2 regions of the Variovorax endophyticus genome follow, and region 2 is predicted to be linked to the other one. Evidence: predicted binding sites of a transcription regulator. Region 2 holds the regulator's gene; the other holds the start of a gene.

Region 1 (14,296 bases), on a different contig from region 2:
CTGGCGCAGCGAGATCGCCGTGACCTCGAAGCGTTCGCGGTCGTGGCGCTCGAACACCTCGGCCACCAGGAAGGAAGTGGCGTGGCGCCCGAAGTCGGCCGAGATGTAGCCGACGCGCAGGCGATCGCCCTCGGCGCGCACCGGCGCGTGCAGCGGTTCGGGCGCCATCGGGTAGTGGCGCTGCGCATGCAGCCGCGCCACCTGCAGCTGCTCCTGCGGCGTGGAAGGCAGGATCAGCAGCGCGAAGGGCTCGATGCATTCGCGCTGCGCGCGGATGTCCTCGCGCAGCAGCGCCATCTGGGCGTCGAAGTCCTGCCAGTCGGCGATGGCCGCGCGCGCATAGAGCAGGCCGCCGCGCGCGAAGGCGTAGTCGGTGTCGCCGGGATGCTCGCGCAGGGTCCGGTCGTACAGGCGTGCCGCGTCCGCGAAGCGCCGGGCCTGGCACAGCGCGGTGCCGTAGTTCTCGATCAGCGTGGGATGCGCCGGCTGCAGCGCCAGCGCGCTTTCGTAGCACTGAAGTTCCTGTGCATGCAGGCGCAGCTTGCCGCAGGCCGCGCCGCGGTTCATGTGGGCCTCGAAGGCGCCCGGGCGCAATTGCACCGCGCGGTCGAAATGGGCCAGCGCCTCGCCGGCCTTGCCGAGCGCGAGCAGCGCGAGGCCCAGGTCGTGCTCGGCCTCGAACAGGTTCGGCTGGCGCTGCAGCAGCGCGCCGAAGGCCTCGGCCGCGGCGCGGTGCTGGCCCGACTTCTGACAGGCCACGCCGAGGTAGTACCAGCTCTCGAGGGAATTCGGGTCGTAGCGCAGCGAGGCGCGCAGCCGCTCGATGGCCTGCGCGAAATCCTGCGCCTGGCCCGCGATGAAGCCCAGCAGCCGGTTCGCGGCGGCCATGTGCTGGCCCTTCTTCAGCAGCTGCAGCAGCACTTTCTGCGCAGCGGAATACTGGCCCTGCCGGAAAAGCAGCTCGGCCGACTGCAGGCTCATTGCAGGCCCTTGTTGTTCGATGATCTGGGGAGAGGAACCAGGAAGTGGCGCCCGGCCGCGAGGGCGGGCGCGCGCAGTCTAGCGTCGCCGTGTTGCGTCTGCCTGACGCGGGAATTAGGGCGCGGCGGCGCCCCTTCGCTCAACTCTGGATGTAGTGGGTGAGCTGCTCGATGGTCTGCTCGTGGTCGGCAATGATGTCGTCCATCAGGTCCTGGATCGAGATCATGCCCACCACCCTGTCGCCGTCGACCACCGGCAGGTGGCGGAACTTGCGCTGGCTCATCAGCGCCATGCAGGTGTGGGTGGGGGTCTGCGGGTTCACGGTCATCACGTCGGGCGTCATGATCTCCGAGACCTTGACCTCCTTGGAGTTCTTGCCCTGCAGCGCCACCTTGCGCGTGTAGTCGCGCTCGGAGAGGAAGCCGACCAGCCGGTCGCCCTCCATCACCATCAGGGCGCCGACCTCGAAGCGGGCTAGCGTGGCCAGCGCGTCGAACACCGTGGTGTCCGGCGATGTGCGCCAGGCCGAGGAATCGTGGCGTTTGAGCAGTTCGGAGACGGGTTTCATCGCGGCAACTCCTGGAAAAAAGTCTGGATTCGACCGACGCCGGAAGGCGCGCGCTCGGACAAATCATAGGGGCTGGCGCGCGCGAACGGCGCAAGACTTTGCAAGCGTGGCGGCCATGCCCCGCGCGGCAAAGACCCCGGTATCCCCGCGCGGCCGGGGCGTATCGATCCATTCAGGTTCGCGGTTCACAATGCGCACCCCGGACCGGTGCACGCACCGTCTCCCGGCCCCCTCCCGCAGCCACAGACACAAGAAAGAACACGCACCGATGGCGATCCAGTGGTTCCCCGGTCACATGCATCTCACGCAAAAGGCGATCACCGAGCGCGTGAAGGACATCGACGTGGTGATCGAGCTGCTCGACGCGCGGCTGCCCGGCTCGAGCGCCAACCCAATGCTCGCGCGGCTGACCGCCAACCGGCCGGCGCTCAAGGTGCTCAACAAGCAGGACCTGGCCGACCCCGAGCGCACCGAGCGCTGGCTCGCGCACTACAACGCCCTGCCGGCCACGCGCGCGATCCCGCTCGACGCCAGCCTGTCGACGCCCGCGCAGCAGATCGTGCGCGCCTGCCATGCGCTGTCGCCCAACCGCGGGGGCCTGGCCAAGCCGATGCGGGTGCTGATCTGCGGCATCCCGAACGTGGGCAAGTCCACCCTGATCAACACCCTGACCGGCGGTCGCAAGGCCAAGACCGGCGACGAGGCCGGCATCACCAAGCTCGAGCAGCGCATCACGCTGGCCGACGACTTCTACCTCTGGGACACGCCCGGCATGCTGTGGCCGCGCATCGTGGTGCCCAAGAGCGGCTACAACCTCGCGGCCAGCGGCGCGGTCGGGCGCAACGCCTTCGACGAGGAGGAGGTGGCGCTCGAGTTGCTCGGCTACCTCAAGCAGCACTACGCGGCGGGGCTGGTCGCGCGCTTCAAGCTGGTCGAGCACGAACATGAACCCGCGGAGCTCGCCGAGATGCGCGACGAGGCGCTGCTCGACACCATCGGCCGCAAGCGCGGCGCGCTGCTCGGGAAGGGGCGCGTGAACCTGCAGAAGGCGGCCGAGATCGTGATGCACGAGTTCCGCGCCGGCAACCTCGGGCGCATCACGCTCGAGACGCCCGAGGAGTTCGCCCAGTGGCTGGCCGAGGGCCAGCGCGCCGATGCCGAGCGCGAGGCGAAGAAGGCCGCGCGCAAGCAGCAGCGCAAGGGCGGCAAGGCCGCGGCCGCCGAGGACGACGCGGCCGCCTGAGGCGCCTTCCCGGGCGCCCGGCCATCCCTTGGCGCGGCCGCGGTGCGCGCTGTCGCCGACGCAACTGCCGCGCGCGTTCCGGTCGCGGGCGCGACGGGCCGGCCGGGGGCCGCTTCGTAGAGTGGACTCGACCCATTCCGGTCGACAAGGAGAGTCCCCCTCTCGAAGGAGCATCCGATGCTAGACACCATCCAGGCCGTGAACCGATCGGCCGCATTCAACCGCTGGGCCGGCTTCGAAGTCGTGCGCGCGGAACAGGGCGAGGCCGAGCTGCGCATGGCATGGCGCGAGGCCGACATGGGCCAGTACGCCGGCTTCCTCCATGCCGGCATGATCGGCGCGCTGCTCGACACCGTCTGCGGCTTCGCGGCCGCCACCGTGGCGGGCCGCGTGCTGGCCTCGCACTTTTCGGTCGACTGCATCGCGCCCGCGCTGGGCCGCGCCTTCGTGGCGCGCGGGCGCGTCGTGAAGGCCGGGCGCAAGCAGGTCTTCACCGCCGCCGAGCTGTTCGGCGAGGCCGAGGACGGCACGCTGAAACTGGTGGCCACGGGCAGCACGATCCTGGTGCCGGTCGAGGACAAGGGCTGAGGCCTTCAGCGCGCGGCCGTCAGGGCCGCCGCGGGCGCCGGCCGCGGCGCCCGCTTTTCCCGCATCGGCAGGCCGAACAGCGGCCGCAGCCAGCGCACGCGGCGGATCAGCGCGTCGTTGAGCAGCCAGCAGCCGCCCAGCGTGGCCGCGAGGATCAGCGCCGGCTCGAGCACCGGGCCGAGCGCCAGCGGCGCCAGCCGGACGATCGCCAGCACGATCAGCGTCTGGTGCAGCATGTACCAGGGATAGACCGAGGCATTGGCCCAGCGCAGCCAGGGCCAGGGGCGGTTCAGGTGGCGGTGGCCATGGCCGAGGAGGGTGGCGACCGCGGCCCAGAGGTAGAGCGAGCGCAGCACGGCGTTGACCTCGTCGGGCACGCGGCCGGCGCCCAGCGTGCGCGCCGCGATGTAGGCGGCGACCACCGCCACGGCCAGCGCCAGCGACACGCGGCGCAGCCGCTCGAGCTCGCGCCAGATGCCGCTGTCCGCGCCCATCCAGTAGCCGTAGAGGAAGACGGTGAAGTAGATGCTGTGCAGGAAGGGGTCGCGCACCAGGTCGTGGGTCGGCGGGTAGTGCGGCGCCAGCAGCAGCGTGAAGGCCGCGAGCGGCAGCGCGGGCACCAGCAGCAGCCAGCCGCCGCGCAGCCCGTTGAAGGCCCGGCGCAGCGCCTGGCCCGCGGCCGAGCGCCACAGCGGCAGCGTGAGCGCCACCGCGGCCGTGTAGACGAACAGGTACGGCAGGTACCAGAGGTGGTTCCAGGTGATGCCGAACTCGGCGCCCGCGAAGGCGCCTTTCGGCCAGGGCTGGCTCATCGGCAGGTAGCGCGCGAGGAAGGCGCCGAAGCCCGGCGCCACCAGACCGTTGGCGACGCCCTCGGCATAGGCCTGGTACGGCACGACCACCGCCATGCCGAAGGCCAGCGGCAGCATCAGACGCAGCCCGCGGCCGCGCAGCAGCGCCGCCGTGCCCTGGTGGCGGCTCAGGAAGGCCAGCGAGACGCCCGAGATCAGGAACACCAGGTCCATGCGCCACAGGTTCAGCAGCCGCATCGGCCACTGCAGCCACTCGGCCGCATGCGGGCTCTTGAGGTGCCACGGCCAGTCGGCCACGTAGTACATCGCCACGTGGTAGACGATGACGAGCAGGAAGGCGAGGGCGCGCAGGGCGTCGATGTCGTGGCGGCGCTCGACGGCGGGCGGTGGGGTGGCGGGCATGGGGGGCTCCTGACTGCAAAGGCGGCCATGGTCGAGGCGCGATGCCGCCGCGGCGCGCCCCGGGGACGGATCGCCGGCACTTTGTGACGAGCGGTGAGCCCGCTGGGACGAAACCAGGGGAGAAAACCGCCCCCTGGGCCGCCCCTGTCGCCCCATTCGCCACGCGGATCGCGACAATCGCCGGCCATGGCCGGCCCGCGCAAAGACCTCTACCACCGCTACGAGCCGATCCGCCGCTACGTCGAGGTCGGCTTCTGGATCGTCGTGATGGCGCTGCAGGCGCTGTTCAACACCATGGTGGCGATGGTCGACGCGCGCTCGCGCGCCGTGCCGCGCGAGACCTGGGAGATCGTGGTCTGGGAGGGCTCGAGCCACCTGGTCCTGCTGCTGCTGGTGCCGGCCATCGTGGCGCTGGAGCGCCGGCTCTCGCCGCTGGCCTCGCTGGCGCCCGGCAGGCTGGCGCGCTACCTGGCATGGCACCTGGCGGCCAGCGTGGTGTTCAGCGGGGTCCACGTGATGGCGATGTTCGCGCTGCGTTCGCTGGCCTATGCAGTGGCCGGCGAGCACTACGCCTTCGGCGGCTGGGCCGCGCAGTGGGGCTACGAATACCTGAAGGACGTGCGCGCCTACGTCTCGATCGTGTTCGGGATCTGGGCCTACCGGATGTTCATGCTGCGCTGGCAGGGCGAGGCGCGGGTGCTCGACGCGCCGGACGAGGCACCGGAAGCGTCGCCGCAGCCGGCGGATGCCGCGCCCGCGCAGCCGCCCGCCGAACCCTCACCGCCCCCGGCGCCCGCGCGCCCCGAGCGCTTCCTGGTGCGCAAGCTGCGGCGCGAATTCCTGATCGCCGCCAGCGACATCGACTGGCTGCAGGCCGAGGGCAACTACGTCGGCCTGCACGTCAATGGCCACGACTACCTGCTGCGCGCCACCCTGACCGATTTCCTGACCCAGCTCGACCCGGCGCTGTTCGTGCGCGTGCACCGCAGCCATGCGGTCAATCTTTCGCGGCTGCGCGAGATCGAGCCGCTCGACGGCGGCGATGCCCGGCTGCACATGCACGACGGCAGCACCGTGCCGTGCAGCCGGCGCTACCGCGAGGCCCTGCGCGGCGCGACGGCCTCCTGAACCGCCGCGGGGTGCCGCCATGCACCGTCAGGCGGCATCCGTTCCGGTGCGCCGTGCCTGCCCACCGGGCTCGTTGAGCCCCATCTCGGCCCGTTTCGCACCATTGACGAGCTTGTGGGCACCATTTTTGCTTCATTGGCCCGCCGTCCTGCTGAATTCAGGTGCGGCGCACCAAATCAATCCAAAAACCAGCAAGAAGCTCCAATGGACGCACTCAAACAGGGCGCAGACGCGCTGTTCATCCTTCTAGGCGCGATCATGGTGTTGGCCATGCATGCGGGGTTCGCCTTTCTCGAACTCGGCACGGTCCGCAAGAAGAACCAGGTCAATGCGCTCGTGAAGATCCTGGTCGACTTCTCGGTCTCGACCATCGTCTACTTCCTCGTCGGCTACGGCGTGGCCTACGGCACCCATTTCTTCGTCAGCGCCACCGAGCTGTCGGCCAGGAGCGGCTACGACCTGATGAAGTTCTTCTTCCTGCTGACCTTCGCGGCCGCCATCCCGGCCATCATCTCGGGCGGCATCGCCGAGCGCGCCAAATTCTGGCCGCAGCTGATCGCCACCGCCGTCATCGTCGGGCTGGTCTATCCCTTCTTCGAGGGCATCGCCTGGAACAAGCACTTCGGCATCCAGGACTGGATCGCCTCGGTCACGGGCCATGAATTCCACGACTTCGCGGGCTCCGTGGTGGTGCATGCCGTGGGCGGCTGGCTCGCGCTGCCGGCCGTGCTGCTGCTGGGCGCGCGGCGCAACCGCTACCGCGGCGACGGCTCGCTGGCCGCGCATCCGCCGTCGAACATCCCGTTCCTCGCGCTCGGCGCCTGGGTGCTGTGCGTGGGCTGGTTCGGCTTCAACGTGATGAGCGCGCAGACCATCGACAAGATCTCGGGCCTGGTCGCGGTCAATTCCGTGATGGCGATGGTCGGCGGCACGCTGGTGGCGCTGGCCATGGGCAGGAACGACCCCGGCTTCGTCTACAACGGCCCGCTGGCCGGGCTGGTGGCGGTGTGCGCGGGCTCCGACCTGATGCACCCGATTGGCGCGCTGGTGGTGGGCGGCGTGGCCGGCGCCATCTTCGTCGCGATGTTCACGCTGACGCAGAACAAGTGGAAGATCGACGACGTGCTCGGCGTCTGGCCGCTGCACGGCCTGTGCGGCACCTGGGGCGGCATCGCGGCCGGCATCTTCGGCACCCAGGCGCTGGGCGGCATCGGCGGCGTGAACCTCGGCGCGCAGCTCATCGGCACCGCCATGGGCGTGGTCTGGGCGCTGCTCGGCGGCGCCGTGGTCTACGGCGTGCTCAAGAAGACCGTCGGGCTGCGGCTGTCGCAGGAAGAGGAATTCGACGGGGCCGACCTCTCGATCCACCACATCTCGGCGACGCCGGAGCGCGAAGTCAACTGGTGAACGGTTCGCGGTGGGGGCGGCTCAGCACTTCTGGAAGCGCGGGCACTCGGCCACCGCGCGGATCGCCACCACCGTGTTCTCGCCGTCGAGCCGGCGCGAGAGGAATTCGACCGGCGTGCCGTCGGCGATGTCGGCCGCGAGCCTGCGGTCGGCCAGCCTGAAGGTCTGGGTGGTGAACGGGATCTTCGAGCGCGGCGGGATCTTCAGGTGCAGGTACAGCTTGCCGCCGGACTCCTCGTGCGAGGACATCAGGCGCGCGCGCGTGTAGACGGGGTCGGTCTTCGTTTCCTGCGCGGCGGCGCCCGCGAGTGCGAGCAGGGCCGCGGCGGCCAGGGCCAGGCGGGACAGCGGCGGGAAGGGCATGTGCGAACTCCTCGTCGAAGGTGGCGGAAACGCCATTGTCGAAGCGCCAACCTTCGGCCAAGCCAAAGATGCGTTCGCCCGCGCGCGCCACGCGACCGCGCTTCGGCACAATCGCGCCCCCGGCAAGAACACGGAGGACGGGAGATGGCGAACGACACGATCGAGATCCGGCGCTTCGATGTCCATGCGGACGACGCGTCCGAATGGGCGCGCTTCCACAGATACCGGCGCATCCGCGACGAGGAGCTGCACCCCGGCGAGCCGCAGGCCGCCGATGCCGATTTCGAGCACGACGCGCGGCGCCGCATGCCCTTCTTCGAGGCCGAGCGTTTCGTCGCGCGTGAGGGCGACGAGCTGGTCGGCAACATCATCCTCTGGCGACGCCGGCCCGACGCACCGAACAGCGAGCCCTTCGCCTTGCACATGGAAGCCTGGCTCGGCGTGCTCGGCGCGCACCGGCGCCGCGGCATCGGCAGCCGGCTGCTGGTGCCGCTGCTGGCCTTCATGCGCGAGCACGGCAAGACCGTCGCGACGATGAACACCTTCTACCCTCCGGGCCATGCCTTCCTCGAAGCCTCGGGCGCGGTCCTCAAGCACCGCGTGGTCGAGAACCGCATGCGGATCGACGGCCTCGACGCGGACGAGCTCGCACGCTGGAAGGCGCAGGGCACGGCCGGCGGCGCGCTGCATTTCGAGATCCATCCCGGCCGCACGCCGATGGAGCGCCTGGCGCAACTGCTGGCGCCGTTCTCGGACCTCTTCAACGACATGCCGCTCGGCGAACTCGAGCTGCCGCCCGCGCGCTACGAGCTCGACGGCTACGCCAACTGGTACCGCGAACTCGACCGCAGCGGCGGCGAGCACCACCTGGTGCTGCTGGTCGACACCGACGGCACGCTGGCCGCGATGTGCGAGGCGCACTGGGACCCGCGCACCCCCGACCGCCTGCACCAGCGCCTGACCGGCGTGGCGCGCGCCTGGCGCGGCCGCTCGCTGGCCAAGGCCGTGAAGGCCGCGATGCTCGACAGCGTGCGCGCGCTGCATCCCGAACTGCGCACCGTCGTGACCTACAACGCCGAGGCCAATGCGCCGATCCTCGCGATCAACCGCCGGCTGGGGTTCGAGGTGCATCGGCGGCAGGGGGTCTATCAGCTGGGGGTCGAGGCGCTGGCCGAGTGCCTGGCGCGGCGCGGGGAATCGTCGGCCTGAAGCGCAAATTGCGCCGATACGCTTCAAATTTGAAGCGTATCGGGCCGGAACCGGCGCCCAGCAAGAACGCGCCGCCTGTAGCAAACTCGCGCGACCCCGATCCCGCCCGAGCCGCCACACCCCACCATGACGCAATCCCCACCCGCTCTCGAAGTCCTCCCGCGCGACCTCTCCGCCTACCGCCAGGGCAATGTCGGCGTCGACTACGTGCACCGCTTCGAATCGGGCAAGCCCGGCCCGCACGTGCTCATCAATGCCCTGACCCACGGCAACGAGATCTGCGGCATGACGGCCGCCACGCACCTGCTCGACCATGGCGTGCGGCCGAAGATCGGCACGCTCACCGTGAGCTTCGCGAACATCGACGCCTACGAGTCCTTCACCGAAGCCGCGCCCTACGACAGCCGCCAGATCGTCCACAACCTCAACCGCATCTGGTCGCCCGAGTGGCTCGATGGCACCGAGGACAGCCCCGAGCTGCGCCGCGCGCGCATCCTGCGGCCGGTGGTCGAGGCCGCCGATCACATCCTCGACATTCATTCCACCAGCCAGCCGGTGGTGCCGTTCTGGGTCTACCCGTCCTTCGAGCGCAATGCCAGGGTGGCGATGGCCATCGGCCGGCCGCCCGTGCACCTCGTGATGCCCGACGGCCTGGGCTCGGGCACGCCGCTGATCCAGTACGGCAGCCATGGCGGGCCCGACGGGAAGGGCGTGGCGATGGTGGTCGAGTGCGGCCAGCATTTCCTGCGCTCCGCCTCCGACCTCGCCACCGCCGTCACCTACGACTTCCTTGCCTACTTCGGCCTGGTCGACAAGGACCCGGCCGCCCCCGCGCCCGAGCCGCAGCGCCGCTTCAAGCTGCTGCAGACGCACGTGATCCAGAGCGAGGACTTCGCCTTCGTGCGCCCGTTGATCGGCTTCGAGACCTTCGCCAAGGGCGAGCTGATCGCCACCAACGGCCCCGACGAGATCCGTGCGCCGGTCGACGACTGCACCGTGTTCATGCCCGCGCAGCGCGTGATCGTGGGGCGCGAGGCGCTTTACCTGACGCAGCCGATTTGAGACGAGCCAGGGCAGCGTCGTGTGAGGCCGCGGGCGTGGTGGGGTCGAGGCAGGCGGCCGTGAAGCCCGACCGCTCCGAACTCATGCGCGTGCCTTCGAAATCGTCTTGCCCCGGCAGCGCGGATAGTTCGCGCAACCCCAGAAGCTGCCGTCGTTCTTCGCCGAGGGGCGCTCGACCATCTTGGTCCCGCAGCTGGCGCAGGTCGGCCGCCAGTATTCGCCCTCATAGGCGACTTCGAGCAAGGCGACCTGCTGCGCGGGCGTGCGCTGGCCGATGAGCTTCAGCAGCGCCTCGCCATCCTGGACATGGATGCGGTTGGCCTTGGCGAAGGCGATGGCATCGCTCGAGAACCTGGAGCTCGTGACGTAGGTGCCGCTCTTCAGGCCGTGCGAGGTCATCACGCCGAGGAATTCGCGCAGCTCCTTCACACCCACCGGCCGGTTCTGCCAGTGCTTGCACTGGACGATGCGCGGCTGGTCGCTGTGTCGGGACTGCAGCCAGATGTCGACACCGCCGTCGGCACCATGCGACTGGCTTCGGGTGGCGAAGCCCGCCTGCGCGTAGAGCGCTTCGCATACCGCCTCGAAGCGCCGCCATTCGATCTCGGCGAAGACGGCGGCGCTCCATGTCGCCGCGGCCTGGCTACCGGTATCTCGCCGGGGGTAGAGCGGCGACGCGGCACCGGTGTCGAGCACGGGCTCGGTCCGCGCGCGGGAGGCCGAGGCCGGATCCGCCTCGGGTGCACCGGCCGCCTTGACCGCCCGATCGATGAAATGGTGGAGCGCCAGCAGCACAGCGCCGACGGCCAGCGCGGCCCAGCCGGCGGGCCGAAGTGCGGCGCCCAGGCCGGCCAGCATCGGACCGCGCAGGAACATCGGCACGACCAGCAGGAGAAGCAGGCCGACGAGCACCGCGGTCCAGCCCTTGCCCGCCAACTCCCGGCGCGCCCGCTCGCGACGTCGGTCCTGGCGCTTGGATCGGGCCATCTGCGCTGCCTCGCCGCTCAAGCCGCCAGCGCACTGCGCGCCGGAATCTTCTCGAAGCAGTGGTTGCACAGCGACTGCTTCACGAAGGCCGCGTGCGTGGTGTCGACCGGCTTCTTGCAGTGCTCGCACATGAAGGCCTCGCCGACCGCGAGCTGGAATTTCTGGAAGAAGGCATCGCTCAGGTGGATGCGGCGGATGTCGCGGATGTCGTCGCGCACCTTGAGGTTCTCGAGGGTGTTGTTGTCGAGCGCGGTGCGCGTGATGTTGAGGTGGTTGTAGCAGCCGTAGTCGATCGAGTAGACGTTGAAGGTCTCGCCCGCCATGTCCTTGTGCGAGTAGCCCTTCTTGCGCAGGTGCAGCACGCGGAAATCCACCAGCCCGAGGATGTGCGGATTGGCCGAGTACTTCTCGCTGATCATGAAGTGGCTCGAGTTCTTGCCGACCACGATCTCCTGCACGATCTTCTCGAGCAGGTTCTTCTCGACCGAGTGCTCGTCGACCTGCTTCTTCTTGTCGGTCTCGTACCAGCCCGAGGTGGCGGCGCGCACGTTCTTGATCGAGATGTGCTTGGACCCCGAGCTCTTGAACTGCGCGTACGAGTGGATGAAGAGGTTGATGAAGTCGCGCGGGATGCCCGCGCTCGCGATCAGCAGTTCGCCCAGCGCCTTGTTGGTGAGGAAGGCGTTGATGAAGGCGTCGTTGTTCTTGCGCGAGGGCAGCAGCAGTTCGTCCGAGAGGCTGGGGCTGTGCTGCTCGAGGTGCTTGCACAGCAGCTGGTTGAAGAAGTTTCGGGTCTTGGCCTTGTCGATCTCGAACACGTAGCGGTTGTCGAGCTGGTAGCCGAAGATGTCGCCGCCGTCCTCCAGGCCGTAGAACTTCTCGTCGGTCTTGTGGCCGAGGTCGGTGCGGTTCGGGATCGCGGCGATCTTGAAGCTGAAGCGGCTCGCGATGAAGGACTTCTTGACCAGTTCGGCCAGGTGCTTCTGGGCCGAGTTCGGGATCTCGGACCATTCGTCGATCAGGCAGAAGACGCGGTTCAGTTGCAGTTCCTCGCTCAGCTCCTGCAGCAGGTTCGCGATGTCGAAGACGCTGATGAACTGGTCCTTGAGCCTCGACTCCTGCGACTTGGTCTGCAGGCTGCCCGAGGCCTGCAGCTCGGGCGCCTTCGAGAGCTTGAGCGAGGCGCCGGCCTGCGCGATCGACTCGACGGCGAGGGCCGTCTCCTTGAGCTTGTTGAGCGAGCTGCCGTCGAGTTCGCGCTGGATGGCCTCGAGCCGGTGCTGCAGCTGGCGCTCGGCTTCGGCGTCGAGCGGATCGCGGCGCAGCGGGATGATGTCGTCCCGGCCGTGGATGGCGCGCAGGTTGCTCGAGAACGCGTTCACCAGGCTGCGGATGATGTTCTTGAACAGGATGACCGCGTACTGCTCCCAGCTCAGGCCGTCGGCCTCGGCATGCGGCAGGATGGTGCGGGCATCGATGTAGACCGCGATCCGGCGCGAGGCCGCGAAGTCGTTGTTGATCTTCTCCTGCAGCGCCTTCAGCAGATGGGTCTTGCCCGAGCCGCGGCGGCCGTAGATGACCTGGTTGTTGAGGTTGTGGATGTCGTGCAGCGCGTCCTCGCCCACGTACAGGCCGAGGTAGCTCTGGTCCTGGATGTTCTCGGCGCGCAGCGCGTTCGAGAGCGTCGCGACGGCCTTCTGGATCTGGACGTCGCTGATGGGCATGGCATTGCCGGTCCGGGGCGCGCTGGTCGTGTTCTTCTGCATGAGGGCTGGTGCAAGTGAAACGGACCGGCGCGCGTCCCCGAGATGGGGCCTCCCGGCGCGCGGTCTGAAAACGAATTGTTACTTGCGTCGAGCGCCTTGCCAACAGAGGCGCCCCGGCCCGGACCGCCGGCGAGGTGCCGGCGCAACGTTCAGGCGGAAATGAACAGCGCCGGATCGACCATGGCGCGGTTGAGCATCACCGACCAGTGCAGGTGCGGGCCGGTCACGCGGCCGGTGGCGCCCACCGCGGCGAGCTTGTCGCCGGTCTGGAGCACGTCGCCGACCTTCACGTCGACGCGGCTCAGGTGGCAGTACATGGTCAGCAGGCCGCCGCCATGGTCGAGCCAGACGGTGCCGCCATTGAAGAAGTAGTCGCCGGTGTCGATGACCTTGCCCGGCAGCGGCGCGAGCACCGGGGTGCCGGTGCCGGCCGCGATGTCCATGCCGCTGTGGGGATTGCGCGACTGGCCGTTGAACACACGGCGCAGGCCGAAGGAGCTGGAGCGGCGGCCGGGCACCGGCACGCGCATCTGCAGCGCGGCATCGGGGCGCAGTTCGGTGCGGGTGGCGGTCACGGTGGCGAGGTGGTCGCGCTCGCGCTCGTAGCGCGCCTGGTCCTCGGGCGAGAGGTCGACGGTGCGCGGCGCCACGTTCAGGCGCTGCTCGCGGTACTGCTTGGGCGCGATGCTGTAGCCGAGCTGGCGAGGCGCGGCATCGGGGCGGGCCTGCACCGAGATGCTGGCCTCGCCGGGTTCGGCCGCGAGCGGAATGCCGACGAGGGCGGTCCATTCGATGGCGTCGCCGAGTACCAGCACGGGCTGGTTGCCGTCGCCGCCAGTGGTGGCCAGCGGGCGCGCGGCCGCGGGGCCGAGCGACAGGCGCGCGATGCCACCCGGGACCTGGGAGGCGCGGGGCCAGACTTCGGGGGGCTGGGGCTTGGCGCCGCCGGCCTTCTTGGTCGCCGCCGTGGCGGGCAGGGCGAGCAGGGCGGCGGTGCCGATCAGGAGCGTGCGGCGGGTGGAGAGCGGAGCATGAAGGATGCGTGACATGGGCCGCATTGTGGCGGCATGGCCCGCGCCCGGTTGTCGGAAAGCACCATGTAAAACCGGGGCACGCGGCCCCGGTTCGTGATGCGGCGAGAGCGCCGGGGCCTACTTGCCCCAGCTGTCGCGCATGCCCGCCGCGCGGTTGAACACGCGCTGCCCGGCGGCGGCCGCCTTGGCGTCGAGCACGAAGTAGCCGTGGCGCTCGAACTGGAAGGCCGCCTCGGGCTTTGCGTCGGCGAGCGAGGGCTCGACATAGGCCGCGCAGACCTCGAGGCTGTGGCGATTGAGCTCCTCGAGCAACTCGCCGCTGCCCGGGTTGGCTTCGGCGAACAGCCGCTCGTAGAGCCGCACCTCGGCCTGCACCGCGTCGGCCACGGCCACCCAGGTGATGTTGCCCTTGACCTTGATCGCGTCGGCGCCCGGGGTGCCGCTCTTGGTGTCGGGCACCAGCTTCGCCTGCACCTCGATGAGCTTGCCCTCGGCATCGCGCGTGGCGCCGGTGCACTCGATGACGTGGCCGTACTTGAGCCGCACCTTGTTGCCGGGGAACAGGCGGAAGAAACCCTTGGGCTGGACGTCCTCGTAGTCGGTGCGCTCGATCCAGACCTCGCGGCCCAGCTTGAAGGCGCGCTTGCCGAGTTCGGGATGGTGCGGATGGATCGGTGCCGAGCAGTCGTCGAGCGCAGCGTCGCCACCCATGAGTTCGCCCCAGTTGGTGATCACCAGCTTGACCG
Region 2 (14,296 bases):
CTGCTCTCGGAGCAGGTGCGCAGCGACCACGAGGGGCTGCGCACCCTGGGGCGCAATTTCTACGGATCGATGCACACCTACGACGTGCGGCGCCAGGACCCGCCCGACTACGTGCGCCAGTTCGTCCACGGCTCGATCAAGCATGGCGAGCAGTTCCTCTCGCCCGAGCGCCGCCGCGAACCCACCACCTATTACGGCGCCACCTCGGGCATCGGCCGCGCCATCGAGGCGCTGCCGATCGGCGCGCGCCGCGTCGGGCTGATCGGCCTGGGCGCCGGCACGCTCGCGGCCTACGGGCGCACGGGCGACGTCTACCGCTTCTACGAGATCAATCCCGAGGTGTTCGGCATCGCGGACCGCGAATTCACCTTCCTGCGCGACAGCCGCGCGCGGATCGAGCGCGTGCTCGGCGACGCGCGGCTGGCGCTGGAGCGCGAAAGCGACCAGGGCTTCGACGTGCTGGCGGTTGATGCCTTCTCGGGCGACTCGGTGCCGGTGCACCTGTTGACCGCGCAGGCCATGCAGGTCTATCTGCGGCACCTGCGGCTCGACGGCGTGGTGGCCTTCCACGTCACCAACCACTTCCTCGCGCTCGCGCCCGTGGTGGCCCGCATCGCGCAGTCGCAGGGGCTGCACGCGGTGCTGGTCAGCGACGACGCGGAGGATTCGGCCTGGCTGCACGCCACCGACTGGGTGCTGGTGGCGCGCGATCCGCAGGCGCTGGCGCGGCCGCCGATCGCGGCGGCGGCCCAGCCGATCGCGGTCGACCCGGCCGCGCGGCCCTGGACCGACGACTACAACAACCTGCTGGGCGTGCTCAAGTAACAAAGCCCGCACGAGGCGGGCTTTGTTTACAAAGGTTGCGGAGAAAAGCGGTCTCAGCCCTTGGCGGCGTCCGCCTCGCACTTCTTCATGAAGCTGTTCTTGGCGGCGCCGGCGAGCGCCTTGCCGTTCTTGTCGACTGCCTTGGTGGCGCAGGCGGGGGCGGCGGCGGCCTTGGCTTCCTTCTCGCACTTCTTGATCGAGCTGGCCTTGGCGGCGCCGGCCAGGGCCTTGCCGTTCTTGTCGACGGCCTTGGCTTCGCAGCCGCCGGCGGCTGCGGCGGGGGCCGCCGCGGCGGGAGCGGCCGGGGTGGCGACCTTGTCCTGGGCCTGGGCGGCGCCGAAGGAAAGGCAGGCGCCGAGCGCGATGGTGGAGGCGACCAGGGAAAGGAGCTTCTTCATGGTGTGTGTCCTTGCAAATGGGTTGTGACAGTGGCTGCCCCGCCTCGGGGTTGACCATCGTAACGGCCAAGGTCGACGGTTGGATGACGATCGTCAACTGCGGCCGAGTTTGCCCCCGGTAAAATTCCACGATGCTATTGGTCAAACAGGAGCTGCTCGCGGCGCTCGCGAACACGCTCGAATCCCTCTCCCCCGGCGCCGGCCTCAAGGCCGCGTTCGAGTCCCCCAAGGTCGCGGCCCACGGCGACTTCGCCAGCAATGCCGCCATGCAGCTGGCGAAGCCGCTCGGCCGCAAGCCGCGCGAACTCGCCGAGGAACTGAGCGCCGCGCTGCTCGCCACCCCCGCCTTCGCCCAATGGGTCCAGGCGGTCGAGATCGCCGGCCCCGGCTTCCTCAACATCCGCCTGAAGACCGCCGCCAAGCAGCAGGTGGTGCGCGAGGTGCTCGACGCGGGCGCCGCCTTCGGCCAGCGCCCGGCCACCGGCGAGAAGGTGCTGGTCGAGTTCGTCTCGGCCAACCCCACCGGCCCGCTGCACGTGGGCCACGGCCGCCAGGCCGCGCTCGGCGACGCCATCTGCAACCTGCGCGCCTCGCAGGGCGAGCAGGTCTGGCGCGAGTACTACTACAACGACGCCGGCGTGCAGATCCAGACCCTGGCCAACAGCACGCAGCTGCGCGCGCGCGGCTTCAAGCCCGGCGACGCCGAATGGCCGAGCGGCGAGAAGGCCGCGGCCTACAACGGCGACTACATCGCCGACATCGCGGCCGACTTCATCGCGAAGAAGACCGTGAAGTCGGAGGACCGCGAGGTCACGGCCAACGGCGACATCGAGGACCTGGACGCGATCCGCGAGTTCGCCGTCGCCTACCTGCGCCGCGAGCAGGACCTGGACCTGCAGGCCTTCCGCGTGCGCTTCGACCAGTACTACCTCGAGTCCAGCCTCTACACCAGCGGCCGCGTCGAGCGCGCGGTGGCGCAGCTGGTCGCCGCGGGCAAGACCTACGAGCAGGACGGCGCGCTGTGGCTCAAGTCGACCGACTACGGCGACGACAAGGACCGCGTGATGAAGAAGCAGGACGGCACGTACACCTATTTCGTGCCCGACGTCGCCTATCACATCGCCAAGTGGGAGCGCGGCTTCCACAAGGTCATCAACATCCAGGGCACCGACCACCACGGCACCATCGCGCGCGTGCGCGCCGGCGTGCAGGCCGCCAGTCAATTTGAAGGGTGGGGCATCCCCGAGGGCTACCCCGACTACGTGCTGCACACCATGGTGCGCGTCACCAAGGGCGGCGAGGAGGTCAAGATCAGCAAGCGCGCCGGCAGCTACGTCACGCTGCGCGACCTGATCGAGTGGACCAGCACCGACGCCGTGCGCTTCTTCCTGCTGAGCCGCAAGCCCGACACCGAATACACCTTCGACGTCGACCTGGCCGTGGCGCAGAACAACGACAACCCGGTGTACTACGTGCAGTACGCGCATGCGCGCATCTGCTCGGTGCTCGCGGCCTGGGGCGGCGATGCGGCCGTGCTGCAGGGCGTCGACCTGTCGCCGCTCGAGAGCCCGGCGGCCCAGTCGCTGATGTTGCTCTTGGCCAAGTACCCCGAGATGCTGAGCGCCGCGGCCAAGGATTTCGCGCCGCACGACGTCACCTTCTACCTGCGCGAACTGGCGGCCACGTACCACAGCTACTACGACGCCGAGCGCATCCTGGTGGACGACGAGGCGGTGAAGCTGGCGCGCCTGGCGCTGGTCGCCGCGACCGCGCAGGTGCTGCACAATGGCCTCGCGATCCTCGGCGTCACCGCGCCGCGCAAGATGTGAACCCCCTCACCATGAAGAAGACAACCAGACAACGCGGCAACATCGTCATCGGCCTGATCATCGGCCTGGTGCTCGGCCTGGGCGTCGCGCTGGGTATCGCGGTCTACGTGACCAAGGTGCCGATCCCCTTCGTCACCAAGACGCAGCGCGGCGGTGCCGAGCAGGACGAGGCCGAGGCGCGCAAGAACCGCGACTGGGATCCGAACGCCCCGCTGGCCGGCAAGCCGCAGCAGCCCCGTCCCGCGGCCGCCGGCCCGGTCGGCGCGCCGCCTTCCGGCGACAACGCCAATCCCGCCACCGCCGCGGTCTCGCCCGGCACCCCGCCGCCCACGGCGCCGGTGCCGGTGGTGGTCGCGCCCAAGCCCGCGCGGCCCGCCCCGGTGCCGGCCGAGGCCAATGCGCTGCCGCCCTCGAACGATCCGCTCGGCGACCTGGCCCGGGCGCGTGCCGGCAGCGTCGGCGGCAGCACCACGGTGGCCGCCGCCCCGTCGTCGAGCAGCGGCAATGCCGCGGCCGCCACCGGCTCCGGCGGCGCCGATCCCTTCATGTACTTCGTGCAGGCCGGCGCCTTCCGCACCACCGAGGACGCCGAGGCGCAGCGCGCCAAGCTCTCGCTGATGGGCGTCGAGGCCCGCGTGACCGAGCGCGAGCAGGCCGGCCGCACCGTCTACCGCGTGCGCGCCGGTCCGTTCAACAAGAAGGACGACGCCGACCGCCTCAAGGAACGGATGGACGGCGCCGGCCTCGACTCGGCGCTGGTGCGCGTCCAGCGCTGAGCGCCGCCCGGGCCGGGGAGGGCACCATCCGGTGGTGGCCTTTCCCGACAACGGTCATGGTTTTTCTTTAAGCTTCGCCGCGGTCCGCGCCGCCCCCGGTTTCCCGGAGCCCCGAGCACCGCGCGCGGGAACTCCGCTTCACCGGCCCGGCTCAGTCTGCCGTCTATCAACTGGAGATCTCTTTCCCATGAAACGTCGTGATTTCTCGCTGGCCGCCGCCGCCGGTTCGCTCGGACTGCTGGCCCACCTGCCGGCGCAGGCCCAGGCCCGCGCGCCCAAGGCCGGCACCGAATACCTCGTGCTCGACAAGCGCGTGCCGGTCGATGCGCCGGCCGGCAAGATCGAGGTGATCGAGTTCTTCTCGTACAACTGCCCGCACTGCAACGACTTCGAGCCCGCGCTCGAGGCCTGGGCCAAGAGCAAGCCCGCCGACGTGGTGCTGCGCCGCGTGCCGGTGCCCTTCGTGGGCAACGATGTCGAAGCCAAGCAGCGCCTGTACTACGCGCTCGAGGCAATGGGCAAGGTCGACGAGTACCAGCCCAAGGTCTTCAGCGCGATCCACGCCCAGCGCCAGAACGTCAACGGCGACGCCAACATCGTGACCTGGGCCGAGAAGAGCGGCCTCGACGCCGCGAAGTTCAAGGAGCTGTTCACCTCCTTCGGCGTGGCGAGCAAGGCCAAGCGCGCCTCGCAGCTGACCGACGCCTACAAGGTGGCCGGCGTGCCCGCGCTGGCCGTGGCCGGCCGCTGGTACGTGGACGGCGAGACCGCCGGCAACATGAACAAGGCGCTGGCGGTCACCAATTTCCTGATCGGCGAAGCCCGCAAGGGTTGATTTCGATTTCGTGGCCGCCGGGAGGCCGGGCCCCATCGAGGGTTCCGGGGCGGCCGGGCCGTCATTCGGCCGGTCGGCAGAACGCGGGGCGATCCCGCGGGGTGCCGTGCCCGGGTTCGCCGCCCCGGGGCTTTTTCATCCGCGCGCATGGGTCTGGCGCGATGGGCCGCATACAATGCAGAGCAAGTTTCGTGCCTCTATGACATCGCACTCTCACCCCACCTCCTCCCTTCGCCGCACCGGCCGCCTCGTGCTGGCCGCGCTGCTGGTGGCCGGCTCCGCCGCCACGGCCCTGGCCGAAACGGCCGACCGGACCAAGCCGATGAACATCGAATCCGATTCGATGCGCTACGACGATCTCAAGCAGACCAGCGTCTTCACCGGCAACGTGGTGGTCACCAAGGGCACCATCATCATCCGCGGTGCGCGCATCGACGTGCGCCAGGACCCCGAGGGCTACCAGTACGGCGTGGTCACCGCGGCGCCCGGCAAGCTCGCCTATTACAAGCAGAAGCGCAACGGCAACGGCGACGAGTGGATCGAGGGCGAGTCCGAGGTCATCGAGTACGACAGCCGCGCCGACAACGTCAAGTTCATCCGCCGCGCCGTCATGCGCCGCCTGGTCGGCGCCACGCCCAACGACGAGAGCAGCGGCGCGCTGATCGTCTACGACCAGAGCAACGACACCTACACCGTCAACGGCTCGACCGTGCCGCCGAACGCCGGCGTGTCGGCACCGGGCGGCGGCGGCCGCGTCAAGGCCATCCTCACGCCGAAGTCGGCCGCGCCCGCGGCACCGGGCGCCTCGGCCCCGGCCACGCGCCGTCCCGCGGCCCCGGCGCCCACGCCGGCCCCGGGCGCCGGCCTGCGCCCGAGCACCACGCTCAGCGGCGAAGCGGAAGAGCGCAAGTGATCGAAGCCGCCGGAACCCAGGAAGCCAACGGCGTGCCGGGCAGCCGCCTCGTCGCGCGCGGCCTGCAGAAGAGCTATGGCAGCCGCAAGGTGGTCAAGGACGTCTCGCTCGACGTGCAGAAGGGCGAAGTCGTCGGACTGCTCGGCCCCAACGGCGCCGGCAAGACCACCTCGTTCTACATGATCGTCGGGCTGGTGCGCGCCGACGCGGGCGAGATCTCCATCGACGGCGAGCCCATCGCCCACATGCCGATCCACCGCCGCGCGCGCATGGGCCTGAGCTACCTGCCGCAGGAAGCCTCGATCTTCCGCAAGCTCACGGTCGAGGAGAACGTGCGCGCGGTGCTCGAGCTGCAGCGCGAGCCCGACGCCAACGGCCGGCCGCAGGCGCTGTCGAAGCAGCGCATGGAAGAGCGCCTGTCGGAACTGCTGGCCGACCTGCGCGTCGACCACCTGCGCGATTCGCCCGCGCTCGCGCTGTCGGGCGGCGAACGCCGCCGCGTCGAGATCGCGCGCGCGCTGGCCACCCAGCCGCGCTTCATCCTGCTCGACGAACCCTTCGCCGGCATCGACCCGATCGCGGTGATCGAGATCCAGCGCATCATCAGCTTCCTGAAGGAACGCGGGATCGGCGTGCTCATCACCGACCACAACGTGCGCGAGACGCTGGGCATCTGCGATCACGCCTTCATCATCAGCGACGGCCATGTGCTGGCACAGGGCACGCCCTCGGAGATCGTCGACAACGCCGAAGTGCGCCGGGTCTACCTGGGCGAGCACTTCCGCATGTGATGACCCTCGCGCCAGCCATTTCCTGAGGGCATGAAACAAGGCTTGTCGCTGCGCGTTTCGCAGCATCTCGCGCTGACGCCTCAGCTGCAGCAGTCGATCCGACTGCTGCAGCTCTCCACGCTCGAACTGAGCCAGGAGGTCGAGCAGATGCTCGACGAGAACCCCTTCCTCGAGCGCACCGCCGAGGAAGCCGCGCGCGAGGAATTCGGCCTCGACGCCGCCGACACGCCCGCGCCGCGCGAGGACACCGAGCGCGAGGCCGAGAGCGACTACGCGGGCGCCGCGCCCTCGACCTCGACCACGTCCACCGAGACCGCCTCGTCGTCCGAGGCCGAGCCGGCCCTCGACTCGCCCGAGCGCGAGCCCGACTGGGAAGGCGACGGCACCGTCGACATGGCGCCCGACGACAGCGAGTGGGGCAGCGACGCGCCCGCGCGCAACAACAGCAGCACCGGCGACGACGAGCGCGCCGATGCCACCGAGCTCGCGCGCAGCCAGGAATCGCTGCAGTCCTTCCTGCACCGCCAGGCGCTGAGCCTGCGGCTCAACGAGAACGACAGCGCTGCGCTGCGCTTTTTGATCGAGTCGCTCAACGACGACGGCTACCTCGAGGATTCGCTGCCGGCGCTGGCCTCGGGCCTCGCGGGCGACGACAACGACCAGTTCGACGAGCTGGTGCACCACTTCCAGGTCGCGCTCGGCCTGCTGCAGAGCCTGGAGCCCGCGGGCGTGGGCGCGCGCGATCTCGGCGAATGCCTCGCGATCCAGCTGCGCGCGCTGGCCGACGAAGACGAGACCGAGGAAGAAGAGCTGGTGCGCAAGACCGCGCTCGCCATCTGCAAGCAGCCGATGGAGCTGCTCGCGCGGCGCGACTTCAAGCGCCTGGCCACGCTCACGCGCACCAACGAGGAACTGGTGCGCTCGGCGCTGCAGGTCATCGCGCGCCTGGAGCCCAAGCCGGGCCGCCGCTTCGTCGACGTCGAGCGCAACATCGTCATTCCCGACGTGATCGTCACCAAGACCGGCCGCGGCACCAACGTGAAGTTCCGCGTCATGCTCAACCCCGAGGTGATGCCGCGGCTGCGCGTGCACGACATCTATGCCGGCGCGCTCAAGTCGCACAAGGGCGAGGGCAGCCAGGCGCTGTCGCAGCGGCTGCAGGAGGCGCGCTGGTTCATCAAGAACATCCAGCAGCGCTTCGACACCATCCTGCGCGTGAGCAACGCCATCGTCGAGCGGCAGAAGAGCTACTTCGTGCACGGCGAGCTCGCGATGCGCCCGCTGGTGCTGCGCGAGATCGCCGACGAGCTCGGGCTGCACGAATCCACCATCTCGCGCGTGACCACCGCCAAGTACATGGCCACGCCCTTCGGCACGGTCGAGCTCAAGTACTTCTTCGGCTCGGCGCTGGGCACCGAGACCGGCGGCAATGCCTCGAGCACCGCGGTGCGCGCGCTGATCAAGCAGTTCGTCGGTTCGGAGAGCGTGAAGAAGCCGCTGTCGGACAGCCAGATCTCCGAGATGCTCAAGGAGCAGGGCATCGAGTGCGCGCGCCGCACCGTCGCCAAGTACCGCGAGGCGCTGCGCATCGCGCCCGCCAACCTGCGCAAGGCCCTGTAGAAAGCCGCCGATGGCCCGACGCCTGCTGTCTGGGCTCTGGATGTCCGCCCTCGCGGCCACGCTGCTGGCCGCCGGCTGCGCCTCGTTGCCCGACGAGGCCCCGCGCACTCCCACCAAGGCCATCGCCGTGTCGAAGGACACCGCGCTCGGGCGCATCGCGCTGGCCGCGCAGCCCGACCCCGACCTCAGCGGCTTTCGCCTCATGCCCGGCGGCGACTTCGCCTTCGACACCCGCATCCAGCTCGCGCGCCGCGCCCAGCGCACGCTCGACGTCCAGTACTACCAGATCGAGAACGACGAGACCGGCCGCTACCTGCTGCGCACCCTGCGCGACGCCGCGCAGCGCGGCGTGCGGGTGCGCGTGCTGATGGACGACCTCTACACCGCGGGCGAGGACGAGCTGCTGCGCGGCTTCGCGGCCACGCCCAACGTCGAGCTGCGCCTGTTCAACCCCTTTCCGGCCGGCCGCGGCAGCCTGCTCGCGCGCTTCACAGCCTCGCTGTTCGACTTCAGCCGCGTCAACCGGCGCATGCACAACAAGCTGTTCATCGCCGACGGCGCGATGGCGGTGGCGGGCGGGCGCAACATCGGCAACCAGTACTTCCGGCGCACCGCGGGCGAGAACTTCATCGACCTCGACACCTTCGTGACGGGCGCGCTGATCCCGCGCCTGGGCAGCCTGTTCGACCAGTACTGGAACAGCCCCTACGTGCGGCCGGTCGAGTCGGTAGTGGCGAGCGCATTGCCTCCCGACGAACTGCGGCGCCGCTTCGAGGCCGCCACCGGCCCCGACACCACGCCGCCGCCGCCGAAGCCCGCGCCCAACGACCTGCTGGGCTACGGCCCGATCGCCGAGGACCTCGATGCCGGCCGGCTCGGCCTGATCTGGACCACTGCCGAGGCCTATGCCGATTCGCCCGACCGCGTGATCGGCAAGACCGCCTCGTACGGCGGCGTGCCGCTGCTCGACGTCGACAGCGTGCGCTACAACGTGGTCGAGCAGATGCGCCGCGCGCGCAGCGAGGTGACCATCGTCTCGCCCTACCTGATCCCGGGCGCTGCGGGGCTCGAGGTGATGAACGAGATCCGCCGGCGCCAGGTGAAGATCAGCGTAGTGACCAACTCGCTCGCCGCCACCGACGAGCCGCTGGTGCACACCGCCTACCGCCGCTACCGGCCCGAGATGCTGCGCCTGGGCGCCGAGCTCTACGAACTCAGCACCAACCGCACCCGCCGCAGCGTGCGGCTGGGCCTGTTCGGCACCTCGGTCGGCCGGCTGCATGCCAAGTCGGCGGTGATCGACCGGCGCATCCTGTTCGTCGGCTCGATGAATTTCGACCCGCGCTCCGAGGTCCACAACACCGAGATCGGCCTGTTCATCCGCAGCCCCGAGATGGCGCAGCAGGCGCTGAAGCTGCTCGAGGTGCTCAAGCAGCAGGGCGCCTACAGGCTGCGCTTCGCAGAAGGCAGCGACTCGCGCCTGGAGTGGGTCAGCGAGGAGGCCGGCAAGACCACGGTGCTGAGCGAGGAGCCCGACTCGGGCTTCTGGGATCGCACCATGCTCGAACTGCTGGCGCCGCTGACGCCCGAGAGCCTGCTCTAGGAATCGGCCTCAGGTCCCGCGCACCGCCGACCACACCAGTCGCAGCCCCAGCAGTCCCATCACGCCGCCGGCCGCGCGGTCGATCCAGGTCTTGTAGCGCAGGTAGGCCGAGCGCGGCGCCGCCGACGACAGCGCGAGCGCGACGATGGCGTACCAGCCGGTCTCGATGCAGAAGATCACGGCCGGCACCGCGAGCGCCAGCACCAGCGGCACCTCGCGCGGCAGGAAGGCCGCGAAGATGCTCGCGTAGACCACGGCCGTCTTCGGGTTGCTGACCTGCGTGGCCAGTCCGAGCAGGAAGGTGCGCTTGCCGCGGCCGCCCGAAGCGGCGGGCGTGCCCGCCTCCGGCGCCATCGCGAGCGGCTGCCGCGCGCCGCGCCAGATGCGGATGCCCAGGTAGACCAGGTAGGCGCCGCCGAAGCCCTTGATCGCGAGGTAGAGCGCCGGCACCGCGAGGAACGCGGCCTGCAGCCCAGCGAGCGCCGCGATCGCGAACACCAGCCCGCCCGCGCCCATGCCGAGCGCGGCCGCGAGGCCGTCGGCACGCGAGGCCACGGCCGTGCGCGCCACCATCACGAAGCTCGGGCCCGGGCTCATCGCGCCCACGGCCATGGCGCCGGCGATGCCGAGCAGGGAAAGGGTGCTGTCGATCATCGGGAGTGCTCTCTTTCGGAATTCATTGCTGCACGTTGACCGCCTCGACCTGCACCAGCAGCTTCACCTTGTTCTCGAAGCCGAAGTTCAGTCCCCAGGTGATGCCCCAGTCGCTGCGCTCGACGGTGGTCTCGAAGTCGCCGCCGCAGACCTGGCGGTTGATCAGCGGGCTCAGGTAGCAGTTGAAGCGCACGGCCTTGAGGGTGACGGGCTTGGTCTGCCCCATCAGCGTGAGCGTGCCGGGCACCTCGGCCACCTTGTCGCCGCTGAAGGCGATGCGCTCGGCGACGAAGCGGCCGGTGGGGAATTCGGCGACGTTGAAGAAGTCCTTGCTCTGCACGTGCCGGTTCAGCAGGTCGACGCCGGTGTTGATCGAGCTGATGTCCATGGTGATGTCGACCTTGCCGCTGGTGCCGGTGGCATCGATCTGCACCGAGCCGTCCTTGGTGCTGAAGCGGCCGCGGTTGGTGGTGGTGCCGTAGTGGCCCATCTCGTACATCACGAAGGTGTGGGTCGGGTCGACCACGTAGCTGGCGCCCTTGACCGGGCCGCCCGCGGGCTTGGCCGCGACGGGCGGGGCGGTGTATTCCTGCGCGGCGGCAAGGCCGGACGCGGCGAGCGCGAAGCCCATCAGGGCGGCGGGAAGCAGTGTCTTGTTCTTCATGGCGAATGCTGCATGCGGGAGAAATGTGAAGGGTCAGGGCGCGCCGAGGCCGTCGACGACCAGCTTGAAGCGCACCTGCACCTCGTTGGCGATCACCGAGGTGTCGGTCCATTCGCCGTCGCCGACCTTGTAGTCGATGCGCTGCAGCACGAAGCTGCCGCTGGCCACCGACTGGCCGTTGGCGGCCGGCGCGATCGTCACGGGCACGGTCAGCGGCCTGGCGATGCCCTTGAGCGTGAGCTTGCCGGCCATCTCGAAGCGGCCGTCGCCGAGCGCCCTGATGGCCGTGGTCTGGAAGCCGGCCTGCGGGAAATGCGCGGCATCGAACCATGGCGCCTTGGGCAGCTCGGCATCGGTCATCGGAATGCCGAAGGCCGCGCTCGCCGTGTCGATCTGCAGCGCCACGCTGCCGCCCTCGGGCTTCCTCGGGTCGAAGGCGATGCGCGCGTCGAACTTCCTGAACGAACCCTCGACCGGCACGCCCATCTGTTTGCTCACGAACACGATCTGGCTTTTCTCGGGCACCAGCCGCGCGAGGGGCGGCTCGGCATGGGCCGCCGGAAGGAGGAGGGTGGCGAGCGCCAGCGCGCCGTGCCAGCGGTGAAGAAGGGAAGTCATGCGTCGGGTTTCCTGGAAGTCGACGACGGCCCGGGCCACATGCGCCGCAGCAGGCCGTCGCGCGCGATCCACTGGTGCTTGACGACGGCCGCCACGTGCAGCACCGAAATGGCGGCCAGCAGGTAGGCGCCGGCCCGGTGCAGCGGCTGCAGCCAGTGCTCGGCGAGCGCGCGGTCCACGGGCACGAAATCGGGCAGCGGCAGCACGCCGAACCACACCACCGGCACGCCGAGCGCCGAGCTCTGGGCCCAGCCCAGCAGCGGCACGGCGAAGAACAGCAGGTACATCAGGCGGTGGCTGGCCGTGCGGCCCGCGCGCTGCCAGCGCGGCATGGCGGCCCGCACGAAGCCGGGCAGGCCGGGCGGCGGATGGCCGAGGCGCCACAGCAGGCGCACGGCGGACAGCAGCAGGATCGCGATGCCGGTCCACTTGTGCCAGCTGTAGAAGCGCACGCGCTGCGGCGAGAACGGCAGCCCGGTCATGTACAGGCCCAGCCCGAGCGCGCCGAGGATCAGCAGCGCCAGCAGCCAGTGCAACCCGATCGCGACCGGCGTGTAGCGGGCGGCCTTCGGTTCGGCGAGGGTCGGGGCGGAGGGGGCGCTGGGCATCGGCGGGCGGGCCGGCATCGGAGATGGCGCGCAGCATAGCTCGGAACGCCGCGCCGGGTGGCGCGGGGCTCAGCGCTGCGCCCGCCGCAGCAGCGCATGCAGCTCGGCCGGCTGCACCGGCTTGCGCAGCGCATGCCAGCCACGCTCGTTGGCCAGCCGCTGCGTGGCCTCGTCGATGTCGGCCGACACCAGCGAGATGGCCAGCGCGGGCTTGAGCTGCTGCAGCCGGGTGGCCAGCGCGATGCCGTCGAGCGCGCCCGGCAGCCGGATGTCGCACAGCGCGAGGTCGAGCGCCTGCAGGTCGGCCAGCGCCAGCGCCTCGGCGGCACTGCCGTAGACGCGCGGCTGCGCGCCCCACTGGCGCAGCAGCGACTGCAGGCTGTCGGCGACCACGGCGTTGTCCTCGACCACCAGCACCGCGAGGCCGGGGCGCAGCGCGGGCGCGGCATCAGTTGGCGGCTTGAGGGCGGCCGGCGCCGGCGGCGCGGCGTCGGCGGGCGCGGCCGCGAGCTCGAAGGCGAACACCGAGCCGCGCCCGGGCGCCGAGCGCAGTTCGACCTCGATGCCGAGCTGGGTCGCGAGCCGCCGCACGATCGCCAGCCCCAGGCCGTGGCCGCGCTGCAGGTTGCGCTCGACGTTGCCGATCTGCTCGAAGTCGCCGAACACGCGCTCGTGCGCCTCGGGCGCGATGCCGATGCCGCTGTCGCGCACCTCGACGCGCCAGGCGGCCTCACCCTCGCGCCGGCGCGCGCGCACCGCCAGCAGCACGCGGCCCGCGGGCGTGAACTTGACGGCGTTGTCCACCAGGTTGGCGAGCACGCGGCGCAGCGAGACCGCGTCGCTCCAGGCCACCGCGTCGCTCGGGCAGCGCACCAGCACGCGGCGTTCGCCGGCCTGGCGCGCGAGTTCTTGCAGCAGCGGCGCCAGCGCGACCGCGGCCGGGCGCAGCGGGTCGGCCGCGGCCTCGATGCGGCCGATCTCCAGCAACTGGTTGGTGAGCCCTTCCAGCGCCTGCTGGGCGCGTGCCAGCGAGCCCACCGTGTGCTGCACCGCCATCGTGTCGGCGCCCTCGCGCAGCTGCTGGCGCAGCACCTCGGCCTGCAGGCCGATGGCCATCACCGGCTGGCGCAGGTCGTGGTTGGCGGCCGAGAAGAAGCGCAGCCGCTCGGCCTGGGCCTGCTCGGAGGCGCGCAGGCCGGCCAGCGCCTGCTCGCGCAGGGTGCGCTCGTTGAGGCGCAGGCCGATGTTCTCCTCGAGCTGGCGCGAGCGCTCGGCCACCAGCTTCCACATCATGGCGGTGAGGCCGGCGCCGATGACGGCGACCGCGATCATCATCGGCGGCCCGAGCCAGATGCCCATCACGATGATCGGCGCCAGCAGCAGCGTGATCGCGAGCTGCGTGGCCGGCGTGTAGAACGAGACCGAGAAGGCGGCCGACAGCGTCATGCCCATCACGATCACGCCCAGCAGCAGCTGCAGCTCGATGCGCGAGGGGTCGAACAGCAGCACGCCGGCCGCGCCGTGCGCCAGCTCCCAGATGCCGGTGCGCAGCACGTGCACGCGCTGGGCGCGGCGCAGGCTCGCGGGCGTGAAGGGCTCGGGCAGGCGCTGCGGCACGAAGGCGCGCATCACCGTCACCAGCGTGATCAGGCCCAGCCAGACCAGCGACAGCGGCAGCGAGAACTGCCAGGCGAACAGCGCCGCGATGCCGCAGTTCAGCAGGTACTGCACCGCCAGGATCGGCCCGATCGGCTGCACCGAGATGCGCAGCACCTCGCACTGGATGGCGAAGCCGTCGTCCCGCGCCGCCCCGGGGGAAGAGGGGTTTCCGCCGGCGCTGGCGGGGTGGGCGGCGGGCGCCGCGGAGTCGTGCAGGGGCTTCATGGACCGGACCACTATAGGCAAGCAGGGCGACACAGCGACAATGGCAATCCCGTAGCCGGCCGTCGACCAAGCGAACTTCCGTGAATGATCTCTCCCTTTTCCTGCCTTGCGCCGCCGGCGTCGAGGAGTTTCTCGCGCAGGAGGTGCATGCGCTCACCGGCCGTGCCGGCGACGACCTGCTGATGCTGCGCGGCGGCGTGCGGGTGCGCGCCGACTGGCGCGAGGTGCTGCAACTCAACCTGCACTGCCGCCTCGCGCAGCGCGTGCTGGTGGAACTG

What was found. The regulator sigma-54, encoded in region 2, starts transcription at its own class of promoters, with help from an activator protein. The targets are predictions, from matches to a motif close to TGGCANGNAANCTGCTTT.
Region 1: the regulator sigma-54 is predicted to act here: its motif matches at 5,839-5,856, upstream of KV106_RS38155 (ammonium transporter).

The regions. Positions count from the first base shown of each region.
Region 1 covers NZ_JAHUTH010000050.1:7,236-21,531, reverse strand. Annotated here, with positions in the region: gene KV106_RS38185 (O-linked N-acetylglucosamine transferase, SPINDLY family protein) at 1-981, opposite strand, end outside; gene KV106_RS38180 (CBS domain-containing protein) at 1,121-1,549, opposite strand; gene ylqF (ribosome biogenesis GTPase YlqF) at 1,818-2,792, shown strand; gene KV106_RS38170 (PaaI family thioesterase) at 2,970-3,380, shown strand; gene KV106_RS38165 (acyltransferase family protein) at 3,386-4,594, opposite strand; gene KV106_RS38160 (LytTR family DNA-binding domain-containing protein) at 4,781-5,722, shown strand; gene KV106_RS38155 (ammonium transporter) at 5,927-7,129, shown strand; gene KV106_RS38150 (hypothetical protein) at 7,151-7,492, opposite strand; gene KV106_RS38145 (GNAT family N-acetyltransferase) at 7,637-8,701, shown strand; gene KV106_RS38140 (M14 family metallopeptidase) at 8,828-9,763, shown strand; gene KV106_RS38135 (restriction endonuclease) at 9,845-10,750, opposite strand; gene KV106_RS38130 (ORC-CDC6 family AAA ATPase) at 10,768-12,516, opposite strand; gene KV106_RS38125 (M23 family metallopeptidase) at 12,666-13,565, opposite strand; gene KV106_RS38120 (glutamine--tRNA ligase/YqeY domain fusion protein) at 13,668-14,296, opposite strand, start outside.
Region 2 covers NZ_JAHUTH010000005.1:261,273-275,568, reverse strand. Annotated here, with positions in the region: gene KV106_RS09185 (spermidine synthase) at 1-825, shown strand, start outside; gene KV106_RS09180 (hypothetical protein) at 879-1,223, opposite strand; gene argS (arginine--tRNA ligase) at 1,355-3,052, shown strand; gene KV106_RS09170 (SPOR domain-containing protein) at 3,064-3,828, shown strand; gene KV106_RS09165 (thiol:disulfide interchange protein DsbA/DsbL) at 4,016-4,663, shown strand; gene lptA (lipopolysaccharide transport periplasmic protein LptA) at 4,863-5,576, shown strand; gene lptB (LPS export ABC transporter ATP-binding protein) at 5,573-6,367, shown strand; gene KV106_RS09150 (RNA polymerase factor sigma-54) at 6,398-7,987, shown strand; gene KV106_RS09145 (phospholipase D family protein) at 7,998-9,590, shown strand; gene KV106_RS09140 (LysE family translocator) at 9,600-10,244, opposite strand; gene KV106_RS09135 (YceI family protein) at 10,267-10,908, opposite strand; gene KV106_RS09130 (YceI family protein) at 10,942-11,526, opposite strand; gene KV106_RS09125 (cytochrome b) at 11,523-12,134, opposite strand; gene KV106_RS09120 (ATP-binding response regulator) at 12,204-14,018, opposite strand; gene KV106_RS09115 (THUMP domain-containing class I SAM-dependent RNA methyltransferase) at 14,099-14,296, shown strand, end outside.